Regions from separate parts of the Halomonas sp. KHS3 genome, predicted to be linked through region 1. Evidence: predicted binding sites of a transcription regulator. Region 1 holds the regulator's gene; each other region holds the start of a gene.

Region 1 (3,110 bases):
TCTTGAGAAAATCCTTGGACGTCATATCCTACCTCCGATCGCTGTTTAGTACCGCTTAATGAAGAAAGAAAGGCTTACTGAGAAGCCAGCAATTCCTGCGGTCATCTTCCTTCAATCTGTACTCTGCAGAAGGCATGCCAAAAAACTGAAGAATATAAATAAAAACAACAAAATCAAACTCTTACTTAAAAATAAGTTATGCCAAAAAGGCATCAACTGAGTCACGACACAACGCTTTGAGCTGTGTAAAAATGGCACATGGGTAAAGCTTTACCAACCTTGCATGCCAATATTGCACATTGTTACAAATATTATGCGATGGAATGACTTGCTAAATTAAACAAGACGCGAGGGGGGGAAGGCGCAGCGAAACAACGCACCCTTGCCGGGAAGGGACTCAATTTGTAGTTGCGCATCGTGGCGCAACAGCACGTGCTTAACGATCGCCAAGCCTAAACCTGTGCCGCCAGTCGCAGTGCTGCGCCCCTTATCAACCCGGTAAAAGCGTTCTGTTAGTCGGGGAATATGAACGGGATCAATCCCTTCACCGTTATCTTCCACATCGATATAGCCGCCACCAGTAGCGCTAGCTTTCCAGCGCAGGGTGATTTGGCTGCCAGCAGGCGTGTAGCGAACCGCATTAAAGGCAAGGTTAGAGACGGCGCTGCGAATCTCCTGTTCACTGCCTAACAGTCGGGCATCGCTCTCAAGGGCGACGGTAATGGTATGACGTTGATGCGATAGGGCCAGCGCATCATCACAAACGCTTTGCAGTAAAGGCTCGAGTGGCAGTGGATGATGATCTTGGCCGCCCTGGTCAATTTCCAAACGCGAGAGCAGCAATAAATCGTTGACCAGATTCTGCATCCGCTGGGTCTGTTCCTGCATTTGCTGAATACTACGTCCCAAGCGCGGCGGAAGCTGGTCGGAGATATCACTGTAGGTTTCCAAATAGCCGGAGAGAACGGTCAGCGGCGTACGTAACTCATGGGAAACGTTGGCGACAAAGTCGCGCCGCATCTGCTCAAGACGATGCAAGCGGGTGATATCGCGAGCCATCACTAAGCGTTCGTCGTCACCGTAGAGGGTAATTTGATACTGCAGGATTCGCCGTTCATCAATCGGTGAGGTGAGCGTTAACGGCTCACTGTAGTTACGCGAATTAAAATAGCTGATAAAGCCCGGGTCGCGCAGTAGGTTGGTAATGTGTTGACCACGATCATGGGCGGTTTGTAGCCCCAGCATGGCGGTGGCGGCGCTGTTCCACCACTCCAAATCACCGTGGCGATCAAGCATGACCACGCTATCACGCATTGCTTCAGACGACTCTTGAATACGTGCCAAAGTAGCCCGCAGACGGCTTTGGGTGATGCGCTGACTTTTTTGATAGCGGTATAAACGATCGAATAGCTCGCCCCACATCCCGCGAGCGGCAGGCGGTTCATCGTTAGGGTGGAGGGTGAGCCACAAATAGAGTTCGCGTAACTGTCGTAAGTGGTAAAACAGGCATCCCGCAAGCCCTGCTGCGAGCCCCAGCCCAGCCGAGCCCAACAGCCAGCCCAAGCAAGTGCCCAGCGTGGCCAGCCACGCTATTCGCCACAGCTCACGACTCCATAAACGCACATTTACACCCGTGCAGAGAAACGGTAACCGGTACCCCGAACCGTTTGGATCAGGTTTTGATGCACGTCACCCAGCGCTTTACGCAAGCGGCGGATATGCACATCGACCGTGCGCTCTTCAACGTAAACATTGCCGCCCCACACTTGGTCAAGCAGCTGGCTACGTGTGTAAGCGCGCTCTTGGTGAGTCATAAAAAACTGCAGCAAACGGTACTCGGTGGGGCCCATTTCCAGCGCTTTGCCGTGGGCACTTACCCGGTGGCTCACCGGATCAAGCAGCAGGCCGTTAATCTCAATCGGGTCTTCAACGCCACGTGGCGTCGCACGGCGCAGCACCGCTTTTAGCCGTGCCACCAATTCCCGGGGTGAAAAAGGCTTGGTGATATAGTCATCGGCACCGGCTTCAAGCCCTTGAATTTTATTATCCTCTTCGCCTTTCGCGGTGAGCATAATAATCGGGATTTCAGCGGTGGTTTCTTCACGCTTTAGGCGTCTCGCCAGCTCAATACCGCTAGTGCCGGGCATCATCCAGTCCAGCAGCAGTAAATCGGGTTGGTGGTCGACCACCATGGCATGGGCATCCTGGGCGTTATCCGCTTCGAGCACGCGATAGTCAGCCATTTCCAGCGCTACCGCGATCATCTCGCGAATCGACGCCTCATCATCGACAATCAGAACGGTCTTGGCGGTCATACCAGAGCCTCACGGTGTTCAAAGAAACTAGTTCAAAGAAAAACAGTTCAAAGATAAACAGATCAATGACATGTCAGTGACGATAACACCATGACTTGATGACAATTACATGACAATCGCCTCGATCAGCCAGCCGCAGGCCACCAACTTAGCGCGATACCGGCAAAAATCAGCAGTCCCGACCAGTGATTATTGAGAAACGCCTGGAAGCAGGCATCCCGCTCCTGGTCGCGAATTAAGCGCTGCTGATGCAGAAAAGTCGCTGCCATTGCCGCTAGCCCTAACCAGAAGAAACCACCTAAACCAACCCACCAGCCTACCCAAGCCAGCAACCCCAGGGTGGCTAGCTGGAGTAAGCCGATAATCAAACGATCCGCATTTCCAAACAGCACGGCCGTCGATTTAATGCCAATTTTTAAATCGTCGTCGCGATCGACCATGGCGTACTGGGTATCGTAGGCCACTGTCCAGCACACATTAGCGCAGAATAGCAGCCATGCTTCCAGCGGCACGTGGCCGAGCACGGCGCCAAAAGCCATCGGAATTGCCCAGGAAAAAGCCGCGCCCAGCACCACCTGAGGAAAGTGGGTATAGCGCTTCATAAACGGATAAATAATCGCCAGCAGCACCCCGCCCAGCGAGAGCAGCACCGTAAACCAGTTGGTCAGTAATACCAGAATAAACGCAGCGGCCACCAGGGCGATAAACAGCAGTTGAGCTTCGGTTTCGCTGATACGGCCCGTCGCTAGCGGACGTTGTTTTGTGCGTTTCACATGCCCATCGAAGTGGCGATCC
Region 2 (3,110 bases), 310 kb from region 1:
GGCTGTGCAGCAGACGCAGTCTTGATTAGATGGGAGCTGGGGAGCAAACAAGAACCCCGCGTAAGCTCGTGAAAGCCAAGAGGCGGGGCATGTACTTATGGTCATCACGCTGTTAGCTGCCTGTGCCAGGGAAGCGGATCTGAAGAAGCTAAATGCTAGATCAAGCACCGGCCTTAAGCCGACATAAAATCATTCCAGCGCCTTACCAAATAGTTATGCTCATCCATGACGGTATTCCACACCGCGATGCGGCTCATTCTTGTCTGGTAGTCTCCGCCGTCGCGGATTTCGCCTCAATGAATCATATCAGAGCTGCCATCGGAGCCTGGTAGGCTCTTGGCGGCAGGTTTGCCGTCATACCAAAAGTTCCACTCCGCAGCGGAAAGGTGAGGGCGGGTCAGTTCTGGGCGGAAATGTAATAGCCTTGGCGGGCCATGACGGCGCCGGGCCATCCAGAGACCCACCAGTTGAGGTAGTCATAGGCAGCATCTAGCGTGCGTCCCTTCACATGCCGTGAGATTGACATGCCACCGTACCAGGCGCGGTAGCCCTCTGTTGGCGCTGCCATGCGCACCTTGATGTTGCGTTTTTTGAGATCCGTCATGGCGGGTGACCATAGGCTTTCGATGCCGACTCGGCCGCGAACCATATCTGAAGAGGCTTGATCCTGGTTGCTCCAGAAGGCGCGAAAGTGTTGCTGACGCTTGAGATTGATCAGGCAATCAATAAGGCTTTCGATCTCTGCCAGGCTGAGATTGCCCAGGTCTTCGAACTCGGCTAGTCCTACTGCTTTTATTATGCAGAATACTGCTCATTAATTCTTTCTGAAGCATATTTTGCGCACTAAACTGCTCATATTGGATATCTTGAGCACTATTCTGCGCACAGGTGGCGCTTGAAACTGACAGTACAGATTCATTTTGATAAGGCTTGGCACGATGCGGGTTAATTGCCGTTACCTGCCCCCGAATATTGGACGCGAGGTTCGTTGGCTTGCGCACTCTTGATACTCGGCTCAAGCGCTGGGGGCTGTTATGAAAAAACACGCTGCTGATGATCGTGAAGCGGCGTTGGTGACGCTGTTGAAACGCTTTTATGCGGGCGAGCTCACCGATGGGCAGTTGTTACGTACCCTGCGGCGCCGCCGACACAGTGAGTTCAATCGCATCATGGCGCCAAAGTTCATCATCATAATCGATGGCTCGGCCATTCTGGTCGTAGTTGATGCGAGTGACGCGCTGAGCAGGCCCTCCTGAGGCCGCGCGCAGTGCCTCAGCAGCACGACTATGCAGTACCGTGGAGCAGAGTTCGAAGCTGACACGGCTGATGCGTATACCGTAGTGGCTGCGATAGAGCTCGGTGAGTGAGCAGGTCACGAGGTCGTGCTCGAGAATCCCGGGGAAGCAGTCCGCGCGTAGGTAGTGTTCGACATATAGCACGGGGCGCCCATCGATACGGCGTGCCCGGATGATGTGGAAAACCGGTGCTCCTTCCAGGATACCCAGGCGGGCTGCGACCTTGGGTTGGGCGGGGCACTCGGTGGCTTTGAGTACCTCGGTTTCCGGGCAGCGCTGCTGGGACGCTACCATTTCCTTGAACGGCAGAGAGGCGAGTAAGTCGTAGCGAAGACGAGGCGGGGAGACGAACCAGCCGCGGCGGCTCTCCCGATAGATGCGACCTTCGGCTTCCAGTTGCATCAACGCCTCACGCAGTGTGATGCGTGTGGTTGAGAAGCGCTCCATCATCTGCCGTTCGGAGGGTAGGCGCCCAGTGGCAGAGGGGGCCTCCTCGGCCAGCATGCCCAGTAGCGCCTGCTGAAGGCGGCTGGTCGGTGGCGTCAGGCGGGGTAAAGCGTTATCCGCGCTAAATGGCGTGGCATGTGGCAGCGTAGTGGTCAAAGGAAGCTCGCTTCTGGTCTAGTTCAGACTGCTTAAGCTCGCACGCAGTCGTCTGCAGGTTATTTTAGCGAAGGTATCATGTCAGGGCGATGACATGTCTAATCTATAACCGCCAATTTTAGCAGCAATTTCCGCTATTGTAAGGACATGTGAATGTCATTCAAGCGACATGCCTTTGTCATTTCCACCCCCTAGTATGCCTTTTGTCAGCCGTTACTGAACTAGACCAGATGGCGGCATCACCCTGACTAACCGAATGAGGCCATACTGTGAATCCGACACGCTCGTCGCTGCTGCAACTGACGCTAACCGCCGCGCTCGGAACGGCGCTTCTCGCCAGCCAAGCCCAAGCGGATACCGACCTGTCCGAACTGATCGCCGCTGCCCAGGAGGAGGGGCGCGTCGACAGCGTCGGCATGCCGGACTCCTGGGCCAACTGGAAAGACACCTGGGCCGATTTGCACGAACAGTATGGTTTGGAGCACATGGATACCGACATGAGCTCCGCCGAGGAAATTGCCAAGTTCAAGGCCGAGGGTGAAAATGCCACCGTTGACATCGGTGACGTGGGCATCAGCTTTGGCCCCATCGCCGTGACAGAAGGCGTGACTCAACCCTACAAGCCGACGACCTGGGAAGAGATTCCCGATTGGGCCAAGGATGAGGACGGCCACTGGGTATTGGGCTATACCGGCACTATTGCCTTTATGATCAACAAGCAGCTAGTGCCGGAGGAAGAGCGGCCGCGCACCTTTGCTGACTTGGTCGAGGGCGACTACAGCGTAGCGCTGGGTGCCGTAGGGCAAGCGGCGCAGGCTAACAGCTCTGTGCTCGCCGCCGCCTATGCCAACGGAGGTGATGAAAATAACCTGCAGCCAGGGCTGGAGCTATTTGCCGAACTGGCCCGTCAGGGGCGGTTGTCACTGGCGGATCCCAGCATCGCCAACCTTGAGAAGGGCGAAGTCGAGGTTGCGCTGATGTGGGACTTCAACGCGCTGAACTACCGTGATCAGATCAACCGTGATGCCTTCGATGTGGTCATTCCTGCCGATGCCTCGGTGACTTCTGGCTACGCCACCATCATCAACAAGCACGCCCCGCATCCAAACGCGGCCAAGCTGGCTCGCGAGTTCATCCTCTCCGACGAAGGGCAGTTCAACCTGGCGGAGGGGTATGCCCGCCCGATTCGCGCCGAGCACCTGACCCTCCCCG
Region 3 (3,110 bases), on a different contig from region 1:
CAGATTTGGCTATTTGGTTTAGCTGTCCTGGGGCGCGTTTTTGTCTGCGTCTTTCTTCCGCGGGTCTTCGCTGTCCTCGTCGAGCCAGGTGCCGCAGCGTAGGCAGTAGCGGGCGCGTTTTTCATGGCGTTCGTGACCGCAGCCGGGGCAGGCTTCTTCGGAGTAACGCTCTTCACGGATCGAGCGAATCACCTGAGCGGAAAACACCCCGGTGGGCACGGCAATGATCGAGTAGCCGAGCAGCATGAGTACCACCGTAATCGATTTACCCAGCGCAGTAGCGGGGACGATGTCGCCATAGCCGACGGTGGTCATGCTGACAATGGCCCAGTACATCGACATCGGAATACTGGTGAAGCCCGCCTCAGAGGATTCGATGGTGTACATCAGCGCCGCGAACAGGGTAATCACCATTAATATGGCGCTAAAAAACAGCAATATCTGGCGCATGCTGCGTTTAAGGGCATCCATTAAAAGACGCGCCTCGCCGACAAACTCCATCAGGCGCAGAATACGAAAAATGCGCAGTACTCGCAGCAGACGAACGATCACCAATCCATGGGCGCCGGGTACCAAAAGCACTAGCCATGGGGGCAACACGGCAATCAAGTCGACGATCCCGTAAAAGCTTCTTAAATAGAGCGTCGGCTTTTCCAGGCAGTAAATGCGCAAGATCAGCTCAATGCTGAACAATAGCGTGAAGACCCACTCAAGATAGAAGAATAGCTCACCGTACCGCTCGGCATAAGTCTCGATACTGCCCAGCATAATGACCGCAACGCTGAGTAGAATCGCCACAATCAAGGCGATATCAAAAGCTTTTGCTCCCGGCGTGTCAGACTCAAATATGATATGAAACAGGCGGGTGCGTAGGCCTTCCGCGCCGGGGGTTAAGTTTAAATTCATTGCATCATCCTGAAGTGGACCTCAATGCCGTCCTGAAAAGTGCGCTAGGACCTAGCGTAGCGCGGTTTGGTACGCCAAGCGATGGGCGAGCGCTAACGCCGCTTTACCGTAGGCTGCATTGGGCTGGCCGTCCGCATCGAGCGCGCCAGGCAGCGCCTGGGCATAAGCGCGTGCGGTGGCATCCAGTTCGGGATGTTCGGCGAGAGTGGCCAGCGCCTGCTGGGCATCGTTTAAAAAGCTGGCTTGTTGGCTGTCGTGGTAGGCGTCCAGCGCCAGCGTGGCACGGTGCAGCCACTCTGCCGGGGAGTGCGCTTCGGGGAGCGGCCAGTGTTGGGTACTAAGCGCATTGCCACGGGCCGCCTTGCTACTGTCCGAGGGCCGCAGCGCTACCTGTTCAGCAAGGGTTAATGCCAGTGCCCACAGAGCTTCAGGCTCGCCGCCTTTTAATTCGAGCTCTGCTTCGCGAATCGGCGTGCGGTAGCCACCGCTAATAATTTCGCCTTCATCCAATACCAGCTCGATATGGCTTTCCTGACCTTGTCCGCCCTCTTTTAGCTGCCAGCTACGCCGTGTGAAATCGGTGCTGAGTTGGGGGGCGAGGGCATCTAGCACACCGCTAAGTTCGCCTTGAAAAGGGGGGAGCTTGGCAATTGAAGCGAGATCCAACTGCGGGCCAGCAATCTGCCACTCCCACTCTTCGCGCTGGGAAAGCCCGCCACCACCTTGGCCAGCGGTTTTCACCGTTTGCAGCACCTGGCCGTCTACCTGGCGAAGTCGCAGCGCAATATGTGCTTTCGCCAGATCACCCTGAGGGGTATCAAAGTAGGTATTTGTCAGCGTTTGTTTACGCACGGCGTGTGAAGCGAGATACGGGTGTTGAGTCAGCGCCGCAGGCCCTGTCGGGGCAAGGGCCAGTTTAAGTTCCACTTCCATGGGGTTTGGGCTTTTCATGACGCTAGCCACCTCGTTATCGTGACATTTAAATGAATATTTGATTACATTTGTGAACTTTTCATGACGGCGGCAGGCGCACTCTTTATACTGGCGCCGCCATTTCCAGGCTCCCCGAAAACAGGCTAAAAGGCATTATGGTTACCTCCAATCCTTTTTCTTCGATGTTTGGCCGCTCGCCATTCCAGCCGTTATTGGCCCATATCGTCAAGACGAATGAGTGTGCCGATCAGCTGTTGCCGTTTTTTGAAGCAACCCTGGTTGATGACTGGGACAAAGCGGCTGAGCTGCGCGAAAACGTCACCCGCCTAGAGCATGACGCCGATACGCTGAAAACAGAGCTGCGGTTGAACCTGCCCAACACCATGTTTCTTCCGGTGTCGCGCTCCGATCTGCTTGATCTGATCAGCGTACAGGACAAGATCGCCAACAAGGTGCGTGACATTACCGGCATTATGCTGGGGCGTAAAATGCGCGTGCCGGATGAGCTGGCCGCGCCGATGCGCGACTACATTCGAACCAGCGTTGCCTGCGTGGCGCAAGCGCGTCAAGCGCTAGAAGAGCTCAAGGATCTACTCGAGTCCGGCTTTGGCAAAAACGTCTCGGATGTGATGCAGAAGATGATCCGTGAGCTGCACACCCTCGAACACCAAGCCGACGACCAACAGATCACTATTCGCCGCCAGCTGTTCAAGCTTGAGAGCCAGCTACCGCCAGTGGACGTGATCTTTCTCTACAAGATCATTGAATGGGTTGGCGAACTATCCGACCGCGCCGAGCGCGTGGGTAGCCGTCTGCAGATCCTGACTGCCCGCTAAGGGGACTTTCATGCTGATTATTGCCCAGCACGGTGAAATTTTTATCATCCTGGCCTGTTTGTTTGGCTTTTTCATGGCCTGGGGCGTTGGCGCCAACGACGTGGCCAATGCCATGGGAACCTCGGTGGGGTCGAAAGCGATCACCATCAAACAGGCTATCCTGATTGCGGTCATTTTTGAATTCCTGGGTGCCTGGCTAGCCGGTGGCGAAGTTACCAATACGATCCGTAAAGGTATTATCGACCCCGAACTGCTACAGGACGACCCACAATTGCTGGTCTACGGCATGCTGGCAGCACTGCTGGCGGCGGGAACATGGCTGCTGGTGGCCTCCATGAAAGGCTGGCCGGTTTCCACGACGCACTCGATTGTCGGCGCGATCGTAGGCTTTGCGGTCGCAGGGCTAGGCCCTGCCACTGTGGATTGGGGTGCGGT
Region 4 (3,110 bases), 200 kb from region 1:
ACAAGGGCACTGGCGTATGTTTGATCGTGTTCAGTACGCGCACCTGACGGAGAGCCGCAATATCGGTGATAGCCAGGTGCTGCGATCACTGGCTGAAGAAATCGGGCTCGACATGGTTCGTTATGATCTAGACGTGCTCTCGGAAACAACTCAGCAGGCGGTGAAAAAGGATCACCACCTCGCGTCCAAGTTGGGAGTTCAGTCGGTGCCGACATTGATTGTTGAAGACAGATGGCTGATTAATGGTGCGCAACCGATAGAAAGCCTGCGTCTCCAGTTACAGGAAGTCCGCCAGCATATTGGCTGAATTTGTCGAGAGATTGCTGACGTTTTAACGTGAGGCTAGGGTCATAATTGAGCGCCCCGGCCCCACGCTTGCTCACATTACTGGGCGTTCAGGAAGTCCTCTACATCGAGCAGTATTAGCTCATTATCATCGGCGCGGCCTTGCTGGCGGCCAATCGAGAAAGGGTAGTTGTTGTCATTGGCGACCACGATGGTGCTCTCATCGACACGATCCACGTTTTCAATGGTCACAAAGGGAAAGTTAAAGGTGCCGTTGATCGTGCCGCGCGGTGCAAGGCCCTCTGGATCCTGGATGTCCATCAAGTCGATATAGGCGATTTTCTCAAGCACACCCTGCTCGTCCGTACGTTCGAGATCGACGAGATAGATGCGTTTGAACTCGGCAGGGTTGTCTGCCCACTCTTCTCGCGGGTCGCCCTGGCGGCTATCACGCTCGATGATCAAGCCGCGAGTTCCGCCAATGAGGTTGAAATCGCCGATGGCGTGATCCGCTGATTCCAAGGGGTAGTAGCGGGTTGTGTCGCCCCATTCGCCGGTTTTAGTGTTGAGCTCGAACATTCTTAATACGGGGGTGCCATCAATCGTTTCCGGGGCGTTGGCGTTGCTATCCCAGATGGGCTTTTCCAGTAAGGGGTAGAGGGTTGTTTGGTCTTCGGAGAGCGCCATGCCCTCATAACCACCGGAGCGAAACACCCTCACATCATCAGCGAGAGGCGCGCCAGGGTTCGGGGTGAGGGCAAAGGCATTGTCGGGGGAGCGCATCAGCGTCCCACCAGGATTGGTGGCCAGCACTTGCAGAACTTCGCCCTGATTATCCACCTGGATAATCCACGGGCCAAACTCATCGCCAATCCAGTAGCTATCGCCCACCGGCTGTATCGATTCAATATCGAAATCAGCCCCGGTTAAAAAACGACCAGGAGTGGCTTCATTCATAATCGGGAAGGGCACCTTGCGGTTTGGATCCGAGAGTTGAACGGTTTCCTCGATGATGACACGCCCAGTGTCCCAGTCGGTCTTTATGATGTTAAACATCAGAATGACGTCGGAGGAGTTCGCCTTGGAGCCAAAGCCGTTATCGGTCAACACCAGGAAACGGTCATTGCCAAGTGAGCGAATACCTGAAAAACCCTGCAGGGGCTGGCTGGGGAAGGGTAGCGCTAAGCCGGTGGCTTGCATGTTCGTATACAACTGCTCAACGCGGCCCTCTTGGCCAGTAAAACGGCCTGAGACGTTATAGTGCTCAGCGGCACCGGAAGGAGCTGCCACAAAGGTGCTGCCGGGTAGCTGGGCATGGCCGGACAATGTGGCGGGAAAACTCTGCTGGGCGTGTGCCGCACTGGTAAACGCAAAGGCGAGTAGAGCAGTCGCTAGTAACGGCTTTGTCATCACTATTTCACCATTTCGGAGGAAAAATTAGGGCAGGTGCAGCTTTTGCTAATTTTCATCCGTAATAGTGATAGTTGAATGACAAAGTGCAGACGTTTTAATGGCAGCAGGGTTTCACGTCGAGTCTGGCCCTGAGTCGTAAAATACGTCTTGCTCAACAGGCGTAAATATTAATAAATGGTGTGGCTTTCAAATACATTATTCAAAGAGGAAATGGCAATGGGATCATCGGTCAAAAAGGTACTGGTCTTTGCAGGCAGTGCCCGAGAAGCGTCACTGAACAAGCAGCTAGCCAAGCTGGCCGCCAAGCGTATTGAGGCGCTTGGCGGGGAAGCAACCTTTATCGATTTAAAAGATTATCCCTGCCCACTGTTTGATGAAGATATTGAAGCCCGGGGCGTGCCGGAGAATGTGCTGAAGCTGCGTGAGATTCTGGCGGATCACCAGGCAGTGATGATCGCTTCGCCAGAGTACAACGGCTTTATCACGCCGCTGCTGAAAAACACACTGGACTGGCTGTCACGACCTTATCAGGATACGCCGGGGCTCAAGTTATTTGCCGGTAAGTGGGCAGCGCTGGTGGCGGCTTCCCCTGGTGGGCTAGGTGGCATCCGTGCGCTACCGCTTGGTCAACAACTGTTAGCCAATCTGGGGCTGGTCGTGCTGCCACAGCCATTGTCGCTGGCGAAAGCTGGCAGCGCCTTCAACGATAGTGGCGCGTTACATGATGAAACCACGGGGCAGAAGCTGGATGCGCTGTGTCAGCGCCTAGTGGACTCACTGGCCGCCACCCACTAACCGTCCGGCTTTCGGGGGCTTACGCCCCCCTTTAGCATCCGATCCAGCTGGCGGTATCCAATGGCCTCAATGTAAGTACGGGTGTTTGAGTCGTTAAATGAGAGAGCTGGTCATGCCACTTGGTGACGGCGGGCTTCTTCCAGGTCGTAGGCGTTCTGCAAACGAAGCCAGTAACCTTCGCTCGTGCCGAAGACCTTGGCTAGACGTAAGTCAGTATCTGCCGTAATCGCTCGGCGGCCCAAGGTGATTTCACCAATGCGGGTCGCTGGGACGCCCATCTGCTTAGCCAGCGCATTTTTACTCAGCGCCATTGGCTGCATGAAATCTTCGTACAAAATTTCACCGGGATGGATATTAGGAAGTTTTGCCATTTTGTCACCTCCCTTTATGAGTGGTAATCGACTATTTCAATGCTAAGTCCCTTTTAGCATCCGATCCAGCTGTCGGTATCCAATCGCCTCAATTAGATGCGGCTGGGTGGGTTTGGGTTCGCCCTGAAGGTCGGCAAGGGTCAGGGCTACACGTAGTACGCGGTGATAGGCGCGGGCGGAGAGCTTGAGCTTTTCCAGCACGCCCGCAAGCCAAGCGCGCTCTTCATCGTTAAGCGCGCAGGCGGC

What was found. The regulator PhoB, encoded in region 1, activates phosphate uptake and scavenging genes when phosphate is short. The targets are predictions, from matches to a motif close to TGTCATANNNNTGTCANA.
Region 2: RO22_RS00175 (UTRA domain-containing protein) is a predicted target of PhoB. The motif match lies at 1,976-1,993, and genes of this name have one in related genera.
Region 3: RO22_RS03660 (CYTH domain-containing protein) is a predicted target of PhoB. The motif match lies at 1,878-1,895, and genes of this name have one in related genera.
Region 4: RO22_RS00700 (esterase-like activity of phytase family protein) is a predicted target of PhoB. The motif match lies at 1,762-1,779, and genes of this name have one in related genera.

The regions. Positions count from the first base shown of each region.
Region 1 is NZ_JWHY01000001.1:347,586-350,695, forward strand. Features, by position in the region: gene RO22_RS01650 (hypothetical protein) at 1-25, opposite strand, end outside; gene phoR (phosphate regulon sensor histidine kinase PhoR) at 337-1,623, opposite strand; gene phoB (phosphate regulon transcriptional regulator PhoB) at 1,626-2,315, opposite strand; gene ubiA (4-hydroxybenzoate octaprenyltransferase) at 2,441-3,110, opposite strand, start outside.
Region 2 is NZ_JWHY01000001.1:39,563-42,672, reverse strand. Features, by position in the region: gene RO22_RS24925 (extracellular solute-binding protein) at 398-715, opposite strand; gene RO22_RS00175 (UTRA domain-containing protein) at 1,125-1,898, opposite strand; gene RO22_RS00170 (ABC transporter substrate-binding protein) at 2,168-3,110, shown strand, end outside.
Region 3 is NZ_JWHY01000002.1:297,123-300,232, forward strand. Features, by position in the region: gene RO22_RS03655 (ion transporter) at 19-906, opposite strand; gene RO22_RS03660 (CYTH domain-containing protein) at 958-1,857, opposite strand; gene RO22_RS03665 (TIGR00153 family protein) at 1,995-2,675, shown strand; gene RO22_RS03670 (inorganic phosphate transporter) at 2,686-3,110, shown strand, end outside.
Region 4 is NZ_JWHY01000001.1:151,133-154,242, reverse strand. Features, by position in the region: gene RO22_RS00705 (DsbA family protein) at 1-307, shown strand, start outside; gene RO22_RS00700 (esterase-like activity of phytase family protein) at 385-1,695, opposite strand; gene RO22_RS00695 (NADPH-dependent FMN reductase) at 1,915-2,493, shown strand; gene RO22_RS00690 (HigA family addiction module antitoxin) at 2,604-2,864, opposite strand; gene RO22_RS00685 (YifB family Mg chelatase-like AAA ATPase) at 2,907-3,110, opposite strand, start outside.